2 regions of the Paenibacillus sp. BK720 genome follow, and region 2 is predicted to be linked to the other one. Evidence: riboswitches for the same ligand, from Rfam matches in the RefSeq annotation. Region 2 holds a riboswitch; the other holds the start of a gene.

Region 1 (8,089 bases), on a different contig from region 2:
CCGGCGTTACGGCGGCTCGGACCCGGACATAGCGCGGCGTTGCAAACAGCAGATCCTGATCCTTCATGAAATGATACACGCTGGTATAAGCGCGGAATGAGGAGTTCATGCTGATCAATGTTCCGTCAACCACTTCCCATGTTCCCTTCACTACCGCTTCGCCATGCCAATAAGCATTGGGAGTGCCCGAGCCTACTTTAATCCCTCCGAGGTTGTACCAAGGATGAATCACTCCGCCAGTTTCCAGCATACACTGCGCAAGCCGCACGGAAGGAAACATCGTTGATCCTTCGCGTCTGACCTGAAGCACGGTCGGGACAAGCGCCGCAATAAATTGCGATCTTGTAAGAGTCGCCATCCTAATTTCCTCCTTTCCTGTCCAGAAATCATACAAGCTCCTCCCTAATGTATGGGGTTCCGATCCGGTTCGTAACGGTGCCTGTCATGCGACAACAAAAAAACTCCGTTACGCCCATCTTCGGGACTAACGGAGTTCCTCTGCTTACAAGTTGTAAAATTCGCGCGTATTCAATAGCAGCCGCTCCCGCGTATCCCGCTCCGGAAGCTGCTTGATCGCGGCGATATGCGCGCAAACATCATGAACCATCTGAGGCACGGTCGCACGGCCTTCGTAAGGCCCTTCAAATGGCCACGGCCCGTCGGTTTCCACCATCATTTGCTCCAAAGGATATTGCTCCACCAGCCGCCTGATCTCTTGCTCGTAGGCCACGTCCGGCGTCACCGAAATCATATAGCCCAGGGAGATCATGCGGCCGATCGTCGCCTCATCTCCCTTAAACCAATGGAAATGGACCTTCTTTACCCGATGCCGCTCCATGATCCGGCAAGCCTTGGCTCCATCTTCATATACCGCATGCAAAATAATGGGACGGCCCAATTCCGCTGCAAGCGCGGCAAACCGGTCCAGTATATCGAGATAAGGCGCCTCGTCAAAAGGCTGCCCTTCCGCTTCCGCGGAGGTTCGGGAATAATAAGGCAAACCAACTTCGCCAATGGCGAACGCTTCTTCGTTCCCATGTCTGGATCTTATCCAGGCAAACAGTTCATCTTGTTCGCGTTCCGAAGGAACCGGCTGTTCGGGATGATAGCCGTACGCGGGAAACACCCGGCCCGGGAACGACTCGGCGAGCGCTGCGTTTGTCTTGCTGGAATCCAAATGCATCGACACCGCCACAACCGCTTCGATCCCCTCTTCAAAAGCCTGTTCAAGCAGAGCTTGGCGATCCGCTTCCCCATAGGAATCCAAATGAATATGCGCATCGATCGCCTTTTTCCGTTCCATGATGATCGTCCTCCTTCCCGCTTAATGAAGCAGCTCATGAATCTTCTGCTTCAGCTCGTTAAACAACGGTTCCCGCCATAGCTGCGGGGAGCGTGGTCTTTCGAAAGGCACTTTAATCTCTTCCAAAATAACTGCCGGCGCCGCCGACAATACGATGATCCGGTCAGACAGGAGCAAAGCTTCCTCGATACTATGCGTAACGAGGAGAACCGACCGCTTGTTCTGCTCCCAGATCGACATCAGCCATTGCTGCATCTGTTGTCTCGTTAACGCGTCAAGCGCGCCAAACGGCTCGTCGAGCAGCATTAAGGTCTGGGGGGATAGCAGCGCCCGCAGAAAGGATACCCGCTGCTGCATGCCGCCGGATAGCACATGGGGATAAGAGTCCGCGTACTCCGCAAGGCCGATGCGCTCCAGCCATTCACGCGCCTGGCGGCCCGCCTCCTTGCGCTCCGTTCCCGCAATTTCAAGTGCAAGCACAATATTGGCCGACACCGAACGCCACGGCATCAAAGAGGCTTGCTGAGGCATATACGAAATATGCCCCCGGCTGCCGGTTACCGGCTTGCCTCCGATCCAGACTTCACCGGCCGACGGCTTTTCCAATCCGCCAATCAACTGGAACAACGTTGTTTTCCCGCTGCCGGAGGGACCGATAATGGAGACGAATTCGTTCTCGGCGACGGTGAGCGACAAGCCGTTCAGAACGTTTTTCCGGCCGGATTCAAAGCTTTTGCTGATCTCTTTTAGTTCAAGCGCCGGAGCTGTCATGCCCTTCCCCCTCCTTTCGTCGGACGCCACCGGATGACAAGCCTTTCGATGAGAGCAACCAGTCCAAATAAAGCGAGGCTCAGCGCCACGATCAGAAAGACGGATGCAAACACCCTTGCCGGCTCATAGCCCTTGGATGACAGAATCATATAATGGCCTAATCCTTTGTCCGCCCCAAGCCATTCGGCAACTACTGCGCTAAGAACGGCATAAGAAGAAGCGATTTTGAGGCCCGAGAATAAATGCGTAACGGCATTGGGCAATTCGAGCCGGATAAACAGCTGCCAGTCACCCGCTCCTATCATCCGCATATAATTGCGAAGAGTCGGATCGGTGTCCTTGAAGCCGTTCAGCATGGCAACGGATACCGGGAAGAAGCATACGATCCAGACCAGAATAAGCTTCGGCAGAACGCCGTAACCAAGCCATATCGTTAGAATCGGGCCAATCGCGATAACCGGAACGTTTTGCGTGACGACTAGCAGCGGGTAGACGGCCCTCCGGACAAAAGGGATAAGATGCAGAATGGCGGCTAGAACGATTCCGGCAGCCGCGCCACCGCCGAATCCGATAAGCGCAAGCTCTACCGTTGCCCAGGCATTGTCCATTAGGCGAGGCCAGACGTCAAACGTTTCTTGTACAATCGTCGTTGGCGAAGGCAGCTCCCATTCGGGAACAACCCCTCCGTCAACCGACAGCTGCCATGCGGCAAGGATTAGAATGACGAGCAGCAGAGAAGGCCAGACCGCATGATACCAGCCTTTATTGCCCATCCGGATACTTCTCCAACAGCCGGCCCATGGAAGCTCCGTTCGCTGGATTGAAATAGACTTTCACCTGCGAAATGACGGACGGACAGCCCATCTCGGTCATGGCTTCATTCATGGCCTGCACGATTTGAAATAGTTGAGGGAGTTCGCCCTCCATCGTAGTCTCCAGCGGAGCTACCCGGTAAGGAACGCCGGATGCCTTTATAATCTCGATAGCGCGGTCCACATACGGAATAACGCTTTCCCCGTTTGGCGTCGTTGGCAGAATTTGAATACTTACAAGCGCGTTAGCCATCATCGTCAGCTCCTTTTCTCCTATGGTTTGATCCTAAGCTTTCGGCAGGAAGTCGTTCGTGAAGGCCTTATCCGCGTCGAGCTCCTTCTCCAGCAGCTTGTGCTCGAACATCCACTGTGAATAATTAACCCATACTTCCTTCTTCTGCACGCCCCACTGCGAAGCGTCATCCGTATATTTCGGGCTGAGCCACTTCTGGCTTGCGCGAACGAGATCGGCATTCAGATCCGGCTCAGCCTTGATCAGCACCTCCGCCGCATCCTCCGGATGGTCAATCGCAAACTGATAACCTTCAGCGGCGCCGGCAACAAACGCCTTTACGATCTCAGGCTTCTCGGCGATCATTTTTTCGCTGGTTTCCAGAAGAGGCGTATAGTAATCCAGCTTGTCGCTGTAATCGGTCAAATAAACCATATTCAGCTTCTCGCCGCGCAGCTCCGCTTCAACGCCGGTCCAAGCGTAATAGATCCAGGCAAAATCAATGTCCCGCTTCACCGCCGTGAAGAAATCCGTGTCGCCGATGCTGAGCATTTTCACCTTCTTCACATCCGCTTTCTCCTCCTGCATGAGAGAGCCGATAACCGCCTCTTCTACCGGAGCACCCCAGCCGCCGTAGGTTTTGCCTTCGAATTTTTTCGGAGAGTCGATTCCTTTGGACGCCGGAGAAGCGAAGCCCGAAGTATTATGCTGGATCACTGCGGCAACGGATACGAGGGGCACGCCCGCGATACGCGCCATAGTGAGCGATTCCTGGTATCCGACGCCAAACTCCGCTCCGCCGGAAGCGACCATTTTATCCGCGCCGTCCTGACCGGGTTGAATAATCTCGACATCAAGACCCTGCTCCTTGAAGTAACCTTTATCCCGCGCCACGTACAATCCGGTATGATTCGTGTTAGGCGTCCAATCCAGAACGACCTTCACTTTGGTCAACGGCTTGTCCGCTCCGTTACCCGCCGGCTCGCTCCCCGCATTCTTATTGTTGTTCGAGCCGCATGCGGACAGCAGCACGACAACCGACAGCATAGCTGCGGCAATAGCGCCCCTTCTCTTTGCACCTGATCTCATCTTTCTCTCCCTCTCTCTTTTTGACTATGACGCTTGCTATTATGGCCGGACTACCTTCTGAACATAAAAAAAGCCCTCCGATGTCCGGAGAGCCATACAATTCGTCAGCTTTATTACAGGTCTGCCCCACCCTTGCATGGAAGGCACACCTAAATAACAATTCCTACGCTGGCATTATCCAGATCAGGTATAAGGGTCGGAATTTTCTTCGGAATTCCCTCTCAGCTAGCCTCAACCAGCTCCCCGGTGCTATTCACTTACGTCAGTAACCCCCATTATACCCTTTCTGCCCGAAAAAGCCAGCCTCGTTTTTAACAATAACAAGGATTAGGGTTAGTCATACGCCGTTTTTGCGGCTCGTAGGTTGTTGTCCTTATAGCCATGTGACGGGGATGAATAGTATGTAGTCGAGTGCATATCCGCTAATATCGAGAGGATTGAACCGGGGTGAAAAAACGACACAAGACGGGCAGGAAGTCCAAACAGCCGAGAAAGGCGAAATCTAGAACACGCAAATCCGGAGCCCGCTCCAGACCATCCGGCAAACGAACCGATAAGCGCAAGTCAAGGCGAAAGCATCGTCGGCTCTTCAAAAAACGCAGAACCCGGCAGCCTGCTGCGGAGCGGGCGACGCTTCAATCCGAAGCTTCCCTTCGGGAACCAGGCGTGAATATTATCGGCTTCGTTCATGCGGAGATGGGAATCGGGGAATCCTCGCGGCTTGCAGCGAAAGCGATCGATACGGCGGCCATTCCGTTTGGCCTTCTTAACTTTCCGCTTGCCGTAGCCTCGAGAATGTCGGATTACAGCTGGTCTCACAAGCTGCTGGACAAAGCCCGGTACAACACCAATATCTTTCATATGAACGCCGACTTTATGCGTCCTGCCCGAGAGCATTTCGGAAACGAGTTGTTCAACGGCCGTTACAACATCGGGTATTGGCATTGGGAGCTGCCGGAGTTTCCGGATGAGCATGTGGAGGGTTTCAGCCATGTCAACGAGGTCTGGGTCAGCAGCAAATTTGTTGCCGAGTCCGTCTCCAAACGGGCATCCGTTCCCGTTATAACGATTCCGCACTGTATCCAGGTACAAGTCGCGCCGAATATTAACCGCTCTTCCTTTGGTCTGCCGGAGAACCGGTTTCTTTTTCTAATGATGTACGACGTGCAGAGCTCTACCCTGCGCAAAAATCCCCGCGCGGTAATTGAAGCCTTCAAGCTGGCCTTTGACAAGAACGATCAGCGTGTCGGTCTTGTCCTGAAGGTAAACAATCCGGACTTTCGTCCAAACGAGCTTGCCGAGCTGAAGAAGCTGATTGCCGAACGGAGCAATGTGCATTTAATGGATAAAGTGTTAACCAGGTACGAAGTAAATGCCCTGCTGCAGTGCACGGACAGCTATGTCTCCCTTCACCGAGCAGAGGGATTTGGACTCGGTCTCGCGGAAGCGATGTATTTAGGCAAGCCCGTTATCGCTACGAACTGGTCCGGCAATACGGAGTTTATGAATGCGTCGAATTCTTGTCCGGTATCCTACCAGCTCGTTAATATCGGGCAGGATTGGGGACCTTACAAGAGTCATCAGATTTGGGCGGAGCCTAATATCCGCCATGCATCGGAATACATGCAGCGTCTCGTTACCGATACGCGCTGGCGGGAGTCGATTGCGGCAAGCGGCATGAGGACGATTCACAACGAGTTCTCTCCTGCCGTCATCGGCCAAAGGATCAAGAACCGGTTAAGGGAGCTTCGTCTGATCTAGACAAATACAAAAGCCTGACCCGGCATCGGGATGGATCTCCCCTGCCGGGTCAGGCCTTGTTAAGCCAGCTCATTGCGCCAATAATCCAATAAATCCTTCATTGTTTGCTCAAACGGAATTTCCGGTTTCCATCCGGTCCGCTCGTAAAACTTGCCGTAATCCCCCACAAGCACCTTCACATCGGAGGGCCGAAGCCTTGTTTTGTCTTCCTCTATCGTAATATCCACGGTGCTATAGCTAAGCAGGATTTGGATCACTTCGCGGATTTCATGGCACTGGCCGGATGCGATATTATAGATTTCCCCAGCCTCGCAATCGTTCAACGCCATCCGGTATGCTCTAACCACGTCGCGGACATCCGTGAAATCCCGTTTGGCTTCCAGATTCCCGACATGCAGAACCGGGGGTTTCAGCCCTTTCTCGATTTCCGCGATTTGCTTGGCAAAATTCGAGCTGACGAACTGCGCGCCTCTGCGGGGACCGTGATGGTTAAAGGTTCGTGTTCGGACGATATGCTGCCCGTACGTTTTGAAATATTGGTAGCCCAAGTAATCCTGGGCGATCTTGCTCACAGCGTACGGACTGTTCGGGCGAAGCGGATTGGTTTCCTTAACCGGCACCTCGTCCTCTTCCACATGCCCGTATTCCTCGCTGGAGCAGGCAATCAGCACTTTGGAGGCTAAACCTAGCTTCCTGACGGCTTCCAGCAGGTGAACCTGCCCAATAATATTGTTCGTCATGGTCTCGGCAGGCGATTCCCAGGACAGCGGCACAAAGCTTTGCGCCGCCAAATGAAAAATCAGATCCGGCCGAATGTCCGCCATCATACGCTCAACCGCTTGAGGGTCCATCAGCTCGCACTCATACAGGCACATATCCGGCAGCAGATGGCGAATATGGCGCAGCGAACTGTGACTCCTCATGGTTCCTGTCACTTCAATCCCCTCGCCGAGCAGATGCTCGGCAAGATGACTGCCTACAAAACCGGTTATCCCTGTAATCAATGCTTTCATCCCTGCCGGCCTTCTTGATCGGCAGTGAGCACGGCGATGGCATGCTTGACGTTTTGTTCGTCCGCTTTGCGGCAAATAAGAAGGCCCTCTTCGGTCGAAACGATAATCAGATCTTCAATGCCGATTGTAACAACCTGCTGCTGCTCCGAATAAATAATCGTGTTGCGGGTAGCAAACGGAAATACTTGGCCCAGCAGCAAATTTCCGTCGCCGTCCGTCGTGAATATCCTTTCAAGCGAGGTCCATGTGCCAACATCGTCCCAAATAAATTCGATAGGGATCGTATAGAGACGCTCCAGCTTTTCTACCAAGGCATAATCGATAGAAAGTTTTTGCAAACCGGCATACGACTGCCTGAATTCTTCATCCTTCTGATCAAAGATGGACCACATCCCCGGCTGATACTTCATCATGTAACCGGCGATGGTAGATGGCTTCCAAATAAAAATACCGCTGTTCCAATACATATTCGGAAGCTCTATGAGTTTCTCGGCTTTTTCCTTGGTTGGCTTCTCGATGAAAGCTTTAACCTCTTTGATTCGTTCCCCGAACTTCTCCGCGTGATCCTCCGAATCTATCGTTTCGATGTAGCCGTAACCCGTTTCGGCTCTTGTCGGGACGATGCCAAGCGTAACGACAACCCCGTCCTTCTTGGCCGCCTGTTCCGCCGCTCGCAGCGCATCCATCAATTCCTCCGTATCCGGAATATATTGATCGGAAGGCGCCGTTACCAGCACGTCATCCTGCTCCAGCTTCATGAAATAACTGGCTGTCAATGCGATACATGGCGCAGTGTCTCTCTGCTCGGGTTCTATAATAATACGATTTTCTCCCAGCTCGGGAAGCTGTTCCTTTACCATTGGCAAATAGTTTTCGCTTACGGCGACATACACGTTTTCTTCCGGCAGACAGGAACGGAATCGAGCGTAGGTTTGCTGCAGCATCGTTGCCTCTTCCGAAGCTAATGTCAGAAACTGCTTCGGCTTGGCAACCGTGCTTCTTGGCCAAAACCGCGTTCCCTTACCTCCTGCCATAATAACAGCGATCATTGATTTTCACCTCTAAACGGCAAAACTCCTACTATTAAAAACTCTCTTCTAGTCAAGCC
Region 2 (8,089 bases):
CGCCACCGTTACGGTTGAAGGCGTGGTGACGACGGAGCCTGGTATTTTCGGCGGGCAAACCTTCTACCTGCAGGATGAGACAGGCGGTATTTACGTGTACCAGAACGCAGCCGGTTATCATCAGGGCGATGTTGTCAAAGTAACGGCAACCACCGCACTCTATAATGCCGAGCTTGAGCTTGGGGATATTGTCGCGATCGAAAAAACAGGGACGGCGGCTTTGCCGGCCCCAAGCGCGGTAAACGCAGCGGACGGCTCCAATCAAGGCCAACTGCTTCAGCTGAGGGACGTCGCGATTGCCAATATCGTCTCCGCCACGCCATCCGGCTCCTTCGAATTTGATGCGGTCAGCGATAACGGAACGGTTAATCATATCCGTGTTGACGGTCGCACGGGCCTTACGCAAAGCAGCTTCCCTTACGCCGTTGGCCAGAGGGTAACGATTACCGGCGTGTCCGCTATTTTCAAAGACTTGTACCAGCTCAAACCGCGCAGCCTCGCGGATTTCACGGTTTCTCAACCGGCGGATAACGCGCCGCCAACCGCTGAAGCCTCGCTGTCCGCTTCCCCTAATGCGGAAGGCTGGTTTAATCGGGATGTTCAAGTGGCCGTAACCGCTAAAGACAACTCGGAAGGTAAAGTAGAATCGTTTTACGCGTTAAACAACGATAGCTTTTCCGATTACATAACGCCGGTTACCGTAACCGCTGAGGGCAATCATACATTTACTTATTACGCGGTTGATGCGGCAGGCAACAAAAGCAGCGTGGCTTCGGTCCATGTCCCATTGGACAAGACCGCTCCAACTGCGGTGTTAACGCAATCCGGCGGACAAGTGGCAGACGTTGTTGAGACGGCGACTCTTGTCTATGAAATTGCAAGCAGCGACTCGCTTTCCGGTGTTGCTTCGGAGCAGCTGCTCTTGGACAATAGCGTAATTGCAAATGGATATTCTATCGCAGCCTCCAAGCTTGGTATCGGAAGCCATACGGTCAAATATACGGTAACCGACAACGCAGGCAATACGTCCACCGCAAGCTACGCGTTCAAAGTGACAAGCAAGCCGCTTGCCGCCGGTGCTCCGGGAACGCCCGTCTTATCCCATGACAACGGCTGGGATAACGGTCTTCAAGACGGTAGCTATACGGTAACGATGAACCTGTGGTGGGGCAATAACGGCACAGAGTACAGACTGTATGAGAATGGCGTGCTGGTCGATACCGCCCAATTGAAGGACGCCTCTCCTTTCGCCCAATCCGTTCAAACCAAAATCGCGGGCAAAGCTAACGGAACCTACACGTACACCGCGGAATTGATGAATGCCTACGGCAAAACGTCCAGCAGCACGCTGGTCGTTCAAGTAACCGACGCTTCACCGGGCAAAGCCGTCCTGTCCCATGACAACTGGGATCAAGACGGAAGCTACAAAGTAACGATGAACCTATGGTGGGGCACAAACGCATCGGAATATCGCTTATACGAGAATGGCGTGCTAATTGATACGCAATCGCTGAAGGAAGCTACTCCCGCGGCGCAAACCGCCGTAACCGCCGTTTCGGAGAAAAAGCCCGGCACCTACGAATACCGCTGCGAGCTAGTGAATGCGGCAGGCGTTACCACTAGCGATACCATTACCGTTACCGTCACGAAATAATGGGATAAAAAACGAACGTCAAGAAACCCCAAGCCTTATGGCTTGGGGTTTTCGCTTTTCATGCGGACAACGATTTTGCCTTTAAACTCCCCTTCCCCGAAATACCGGAGAGCCTCGGCGGCATCCTGCAGGCCATAAAGCCGGTCAATGACGGGAGCAATCCGGCCCGCCTCAGCAAGCGACCGCCATACCTGTTGATCCGCCTGATTCGGCTTATGAACCAGAATGGTCATGTTCTTCTTCTCAAGCCTGCGGAATAGCGGTGCGGCCAGCAGGGTCTGGAGAAGACGCGGCATTAAGCCGCCAATCATGACGTACGTACCGCCTTTCTTAAGCGCACGCTTTACCTTGAAGACCGAACGGGTCCCCACTACATCGAGGATAAGATCGTATTGCCTTCCGGTCGCGGTAAAGTCCTCTTTCTCGTAATCCAGCATATGATCCGCTCCGAGTGACAGCAGCATGTCCCGCTTGCTTGCACGGTCCACGGCGGTTACTTCAGCCTCATGCAGCTTGGCATATTGGATCGCAAACGTCCCTACGCCACCCCCTGCCCCATTGATAAGCACATGCTGGCCCTTCTGCAAATTCCCTTTATCGCGCATTCCCTGCAGGGCAAGCACGGCGGCTTGCGGAATCGCAGCCGCTTGCTCGAAGCTTAGCCGCTTCGGCATTGGGGTCAAGGCATCCTCACGCGCGCATACATATTCGGCAAATCCTCCCCAGCTGCAGCCGGATAGATCGCCGAACACCTCGTCGCCCGGCCGGAACCGCGTGGCGGAGGCGCCAACGGCAATTATTTTCCCGGCAATATCCGCGCCAAGAATCGGATACCGCGGCTTGCGGAAGCCGCCAATGCGGGTTATGTACGGCTTGCCGCGGAGCAGATCCCAATCCCATGAATTGACCGAAGCGGCATGAACCTCGATCAGCACTTCATGCTCCTTCGGCGCAGGGACTTCCACTTCTTTGATCCGGAGAACCTCCGGCGAACCGTAAGCTTCATAGACCAGCGCTTTCATCGTAATAGACTTCATGGCAGCCCTCCATATTACACCGTTCAAATGGCGTTAAAGCTTTTCATCGCTTGGTTGATCCGTTTTAGAAGAAGCGGGTTATCTTTATTGTACGACCAATAGGTAAAGCCGGGTGCAAATCTTATATCCATCTAAAAAAGAAACCGTAATCGACTTTTACGTTATTCTTCTTCGCCCAGTCAGCGATATCAGCGAAGCCTTGCTCCTCTTTATCCACGTACCTGAAGCACATGCGGACAGGAACAATTCTCGCGCCATGAGGCTTGATCCCGATAATGGGGTGAACCGAGTCCCTTCTGATCATGATGACCTTAATTTGCTCCGGAGCAATCGTATTTCCATTGAGCAAAAGCGCATCCTCCCGCAGGCAGAGATCAATCGGCTTCTGAACGGCCCGGTACAGCGACCAAAGCAATGCGGCAGCGCAGAAGCAGAACACCGCGATTCCGAAAATAGACAAGGCGGTACCGTCGTCTTTCCCCCGCAGCTTGCTAACAAGAAAGAGTGAACACAGCACCGTCATCCCGAAAATGTTCTTAACGCCCGAAGGGTTTCTGACCGCATGCTTGAATGGCTGATTGTCCAATTCATCCAACCTCCCCTGATCAAGTACGAGATTGTATATTACTATTCCATACACGGCCAAATCATCCTGCCTATGAGCCATGAAATGAAAAATCCGCTTGAAAGCTTGCTTGACAGAAACTGGATACGAGTGTACTCTTGTCACTAGGAATTCCACTAGGGGCGCCCGCAAGGGCTGAGATAAGGCGTAGCCTTGGTCCCTTCGAACCTGATCTGGGTCATGCCAGCGTAGGAAAGTGGTCTTGTGCGCGTCAGTCATATGCGATAGAAACGGGTGCTATTGTCATTCGTCCGTTTCGATTTGCACGGATTTCGACACCTCAAGCCGCTCCCGACGGGGCGGCTTTTTTCGTTGCCGGATATCGTCCGGCCGCATCAAAAGCTGTCTTTGTGGGAGCGGCCGGGGGGATGCGAGCTTTGCCCTGCCGGGGCGAGCTCTGCCTATTCGTCGTGCCTAACGCGTACATTCTCATTTCCCCTAACAACGGCCTCCTAGCGGACATTCCTGAATCTATCGAATGTTCTTAAGGAGGTTTTTTGATGCCGATTTTATCGACGCCGCTGCCGGGCAGCCGCAAAACGTATGTGAGAGGATCGAGGGAAGATATTCGGGTTCCCGTGCGCGAAATCGTATTAGCCGACAGCCAAGGGAAAGACGGACAGCCGCAGCCGAATGAACCGGTGCAGGTGTATGACTCTAGCGGCCCTTACACGGACGAGTCCTACGAGGCCGATGTACGCAAAGGGCTCCCGATTGTGCGGGGCGGGTGGATTAACGAACGTTGCGACACGGAAGCCTACGACGGCCGCATCGTCAGGCCGGAAGACAACGGCTTTGCAAACGAGGAACGCGCGAAGGAGAAAGGCGCGGAAGTATTTCCCGGCCTGAACCACCGGCCTCTTCAGGCACAACCGGGGCGAAACGTGACCCAGCTTCACTACGCCCGCAAAGGCATCGTCACTTCGGAAATGGAGTTTATTGCGATTCGCGAGGGTGTTGATCCCAAGCTGGTCCGTTCGGAGGTAGCCCGCGGACGTGCGGTTATACCGGCGAACATCAATCATCCCGAACTCGAACCGATGATCATCGGGAGCCGCTTCCATGTAAAGATTAACGCCAACATCGGCAATTCGGCCGTTACCTCCTCTATCGAAGAGGAAGTCGAGAAGATGACGTGGGCGACCCGCTGGGGAGCGGATACGATCATGGACTTGTCCACGGGCAAAAACATCCATACGACCCGCGAATGGATTATCCGCAACTCCCCCGTTCCCGTTGGCACGGTGCCGATTTACCAGGCGCTTGAAAAAGTGAACGGAAAAGCGGAAGACCTGAGCTGGGAAGTGTTCCGCGATACGTTAATTGAACAGGCGGAACAAGGAGTCGATTATTTCACCATTCATGCCGGCGTGCTGCTGCGTTACATTCCGCTTACCGCCAAGCGCGTCACCGGCATCGTTTCCCGTGGCGGCTCCATCATGGCCGCCTGGTGTCTCGCTCACCACAAGGAAAACTTCCTCTATACCCACTTTGAAGAAATATGCGAGATTATGAAAGCTTACGACGTAACGTTTTCGCTTGGGGACGGCCTTCGTCCAGGCTCCATTGCGGACGCTAACGACGAAGCTCAATTCGCGGAGCTGAGAACGCTTGGAGAATTGACGGAAATCGCTTGGAAGCATGATGTTCAGGTTATGATCGAAGGGCCGGGCCACGTTCCCCTGCATCTGATCAAAGAAAACGTCGATCTCCAAATGGAAATCTGCAAGGAAGCGCCGTTTTATACGCTGGGGCCGCTGACCACGGACATCGCGCCGGGCTACGACCATATCACATCGGCGATAGGAGCGGCGATGATCGGTTGGTTCGGAACGGCAATGTTATGCTACGTAACGCCGAAAGAGCATCTGGGCCTTCCCAATAAAGAAGACGTTAAAGACGGTGTCATCGCCTACAAAATAGCGGCGCATGCCGCCGACCTCGCCAAAGGACATCCCATGGCGAAACTCCGGGACGATGCCTTGTCGAAGGCAAGGTTCGAATTCCGATGGCGCGACCAGTTCCATTTGTCCCTTGATCCCGAACGGGCAATCGCCTACCATGACGAGACGCTGCCAGCCGAGGCGGCGAAAACGGCTCACTTCTGCTCCATGTGCGGACCGAAGTTCTGCAGCATGCGGATTACGCAAGACATCCGGGAATACGCGGAAGCACGGGGTCTGAACAACGAAGAGGCTTTCCAGGCCGGAATGAAAGAACAGGCGGATTCGTTCAAAATGTCCGGGAGCAAGCTGTACGGCTGAAGCAAAACGACGCATATCTAGGGGTGAAAACAAAAGATGGCTGTGCCAAAGTCATTATTCATGACTTTGGCACAGCCAGCCCCGTTGCCGATTTTCAATTTAACCTTTTACCGAACCGGCCGCGATGCCTTCTACGATCCGGTCGCTGAGGAACAAGAACGTGATAAGGATCGGCAGGATGCTGATCATCAGCGTGGCGCCGATTGCGCCCCAATCGGTGGTGTATTGGCCGATAAAGTTCTGTACGCCAACGGTAAGCGTCTTGAACTTATCCGAGCTGATAAACGTATTGACGAAAATAAATTCGTTCCAGTTGTAGATCATGTTGATGATGCCCGTTGTCGCGAGCACTGAGCTGGTCATCGGGAACACGATGCTGAAGAATACCTTATGGATGCTGGCTCCATCGATGATAGCCGCTTCCTCCACTTCCTTCGGCAGAGCGACATAGAAGCCAAGCAGAATCATAATGGTGATCGGCATGTTAAATGCCACGTAAGACAGGATGAGAGACAACGGATTGTCGATCAGATGGACCTTGTTGAACATGCTGAACAGCGGAATCAGCGTCGAGTGTACCGGAATCATCATGGCAACCATAAAAAGACCGAGGACAAGCGAGCTGAGCTTCCATTTCATGCGGGTAATCGCGAACGTCACAAGGCTACCAAGCACAATCGTCGCAGCCGTTGCCGCTACCGTAATCCATACGCTGTTCAGGAAATACGTATCGATATTGCCCGCGTTCCACACTTTGCTGTAGTTGCTCCAGTGCGGAGGCGATGGCAAAGCAAACGGCGATAGATTAAACACTTCCTGGTTGTTTTTCAAAGAGAAGAACAAGAGCCAGATGAGCGGATAAACCTGGAACACCGCTACGGCAATGAGAACAATGTACAGTACAGCGTAGCCGACCTTCATTCCTATTCTCGAACCGGATTTCGCTTCTCCGCCCAGTTTCATAGTTGTCGATGACATGAAGCGTACCTCCTGAAAAGAATTATCACCCAAACAGCCTTTATAAGGCTGTTTGTGATGATTCTTACCTCGTAAGCATTAGCTTAATGAATTTATTTTACTTAGGAATACTGGATCGTGTCTTTGCTGGCCGTTGCCTTTCGGATGATCCATGTTGCTACCAGACAGATAACAAGCAGGAAGAAGCCAACCGCGCTGCCGTAACCGAAGTCATAAGCCTTAAAGGCTTTATGGTACATGTACGACGCCATTACTTCGCTGGAGCCGTTCGGCCCGCCGTCCGTCATGACGTAAATCAGGTCGAAGTACTTCAGGGAACCTACGACCGCCAGGACAATCGTTACTTTCACAACCTCCATGACAAGGGGGAATTTGATTCTCCAAGCGATCTGGAACGAATTCGCTCCGTCAATCTTAGCCGCTTCTTCAAGCGAAGAAGGGATGTTCTTCAATGCCGCATAGTAGATCAAAATATAGAAGCCCGCGTACTGCCACAGAATCGGAATAAACAATGCGAACAGAACAAGATCCGTCTCTGCAAGCCAGGCGGGAGGATTTGCAACGCCAAGGGATTCCAGCAAGCTATTCATAATGCCGTTGGTAGGGTGATAGATTTTGAGCCACAGCTGAGCGATTGCCACCGAGGACAGCAGCATCGGGATTAAGTAAATTTTGCGGAACAGATTTGCTCCTTTAAGCTTTGCCGCAAGCACCATTGCTACGATGAGATAGATGATAAGGCTGACCATGGAAAATACAGCTAGCAGCAGCGAATGTCCCGCACTGCTCCAGAAATCTTGATCCTTAATCAACGCTGCGTAGTTATCGAGGCCCACCCACTTCATTGCGCCAATGCCGTTCCATTCGTTCAATCCGTAATAGCCCGTCAGAACGATGGGGATATAAACGACGGCTAGAATGAGCAGAAGGGATGGCAGAACGTATAATGCGATGACTTTCTTGTTAGATAGCACCTTATCCAAGTTGGCCGACTCCTTTCTCTGTCAAAAATAAGGAGGGCGGCCTATCCGGTATTTCGAACCCGTCCGTCCGGATAGGCCTCCCTTTATTTTTGGATGTCTGAACTAGTTGCCTTTCGCGATGGCCGCATCTTGCTCGGATGCAAATTTCTCTGGGTTAACGGCTTTGCCGAAGAGCGATTGAATCATGTTCAGATGAGTCTCAGCCGCATTGGCCGGCAATTGAACGTCCGCGAACAAGGTGATGCTGCTTGCTTTGTTCAGTTCGTTGAACAGGTCGATGTACAGCTGCGGCAGCTTAATCGAAGAAGTATCGATCTTCGTAGCCGGGATAACGCCCGCGCCGGTTACGGATTGCTCGCCCCACTTCGTTACGAAGTATTGAACGAATGCTTTCGCTTCTTCTTTCACTTTCGAGTTCTCCGCTACGAACAAGCCTACGCCGGGACCGCCAACCCAGCTGTCCGCGTTGCCTTTGCCGCCTTCAACCGTCGGGAATTTAAAGAATCCAACGCTGTCGCGGAACGATTGCGGAATGTCTTCGTTGGTTG

The links. Region 2 has a riboswitch for thiamine pyrophosphate ahead of thiC (phosphomethylpyrimidine synthase ThiC). Riboswitches for the same ligand answer to the same signal wherever they lie in the genome.
Region 1: linked by a shared signal. The riboswitch ahead of FHT67_RS10765 (ABC transporter substrate-binding protein) and the one ahead of thiC (phosphomethylpyrimidine synthase ThiC) in region 2 are both predicted to bind thiamine pyrophosphate.

What each region holds. Positions count from the first base shown of each region.
Region 1 is NZ_JAASRQ010000002.1:915,339-923,427, reverse strand. It holds gene FHT67_RS10790 (glucosaminidase domain-containing protein) at 1-358, opposite strand, end outside; gene FHT67_RS10785 (TatD family hydrolase) at 503-1,303, opposite strand; gene FHT67_RS10780 (ABC transporter ATP-binding protein) at 1,325-2,074, opposite strand; gene FHT67_RS10775 (ABC transporter permease) at 2,071-2,847, opposite strand; gene FHT67_RS10770 (thiamine-binding protein) at 2,837-3,139, opposite strand; gene FHT67_RS10765 (ABC transporter substrate-binding protein) at 3,173-4,207, opposite strand; TPP riboswitch at 4,351-4,463, opposite strand; gene FHT67_RS30495 (glycosyltransferase) at 4,655-5,968, shown strand; gene FHT67_RS10755 (GDP-mannose 4,6-dehydratase) at 6,028-6,981, opposite strand; gene FHT67_RS10750 (mannose-1-phosphate guanylyltransferase) at 6,978-8,015, opposite strand.
Region 2 is NZ_JAASRQ010000003.1:553,744-561,832, reverse strand. It holds gene FHT67_RS14575 (OmpL47-type beta-barrel domain-containing protein) at 1-1,654, shown strand, start outside; gene FHT67_RS14570 (NAD(P)-dependent alcohol dehydrogenase) at 1,690-2,691, opposite strand; gene FHT67_RS14565 (hypothetical protein) at 2,813-3,277, opposite strand; TPP riboswitch at 3,425-3,528, shown strand; gene thiC (phosphomethylpyrimidine synthase ThiC) at 3,817-5,580, shown strand; gene FHT67_RS14555 (carbohydrate ABC transporter permease) at 5,680-6,558, opposite strand; gene FHT67_RS14550 (carbohydrate ABC transporter permease) at 6,660-7,541, opposite strand; gene FHT67_RS14545 (extracellular solute-binding protein) at 7,644-8,089, opposite strand, start outside.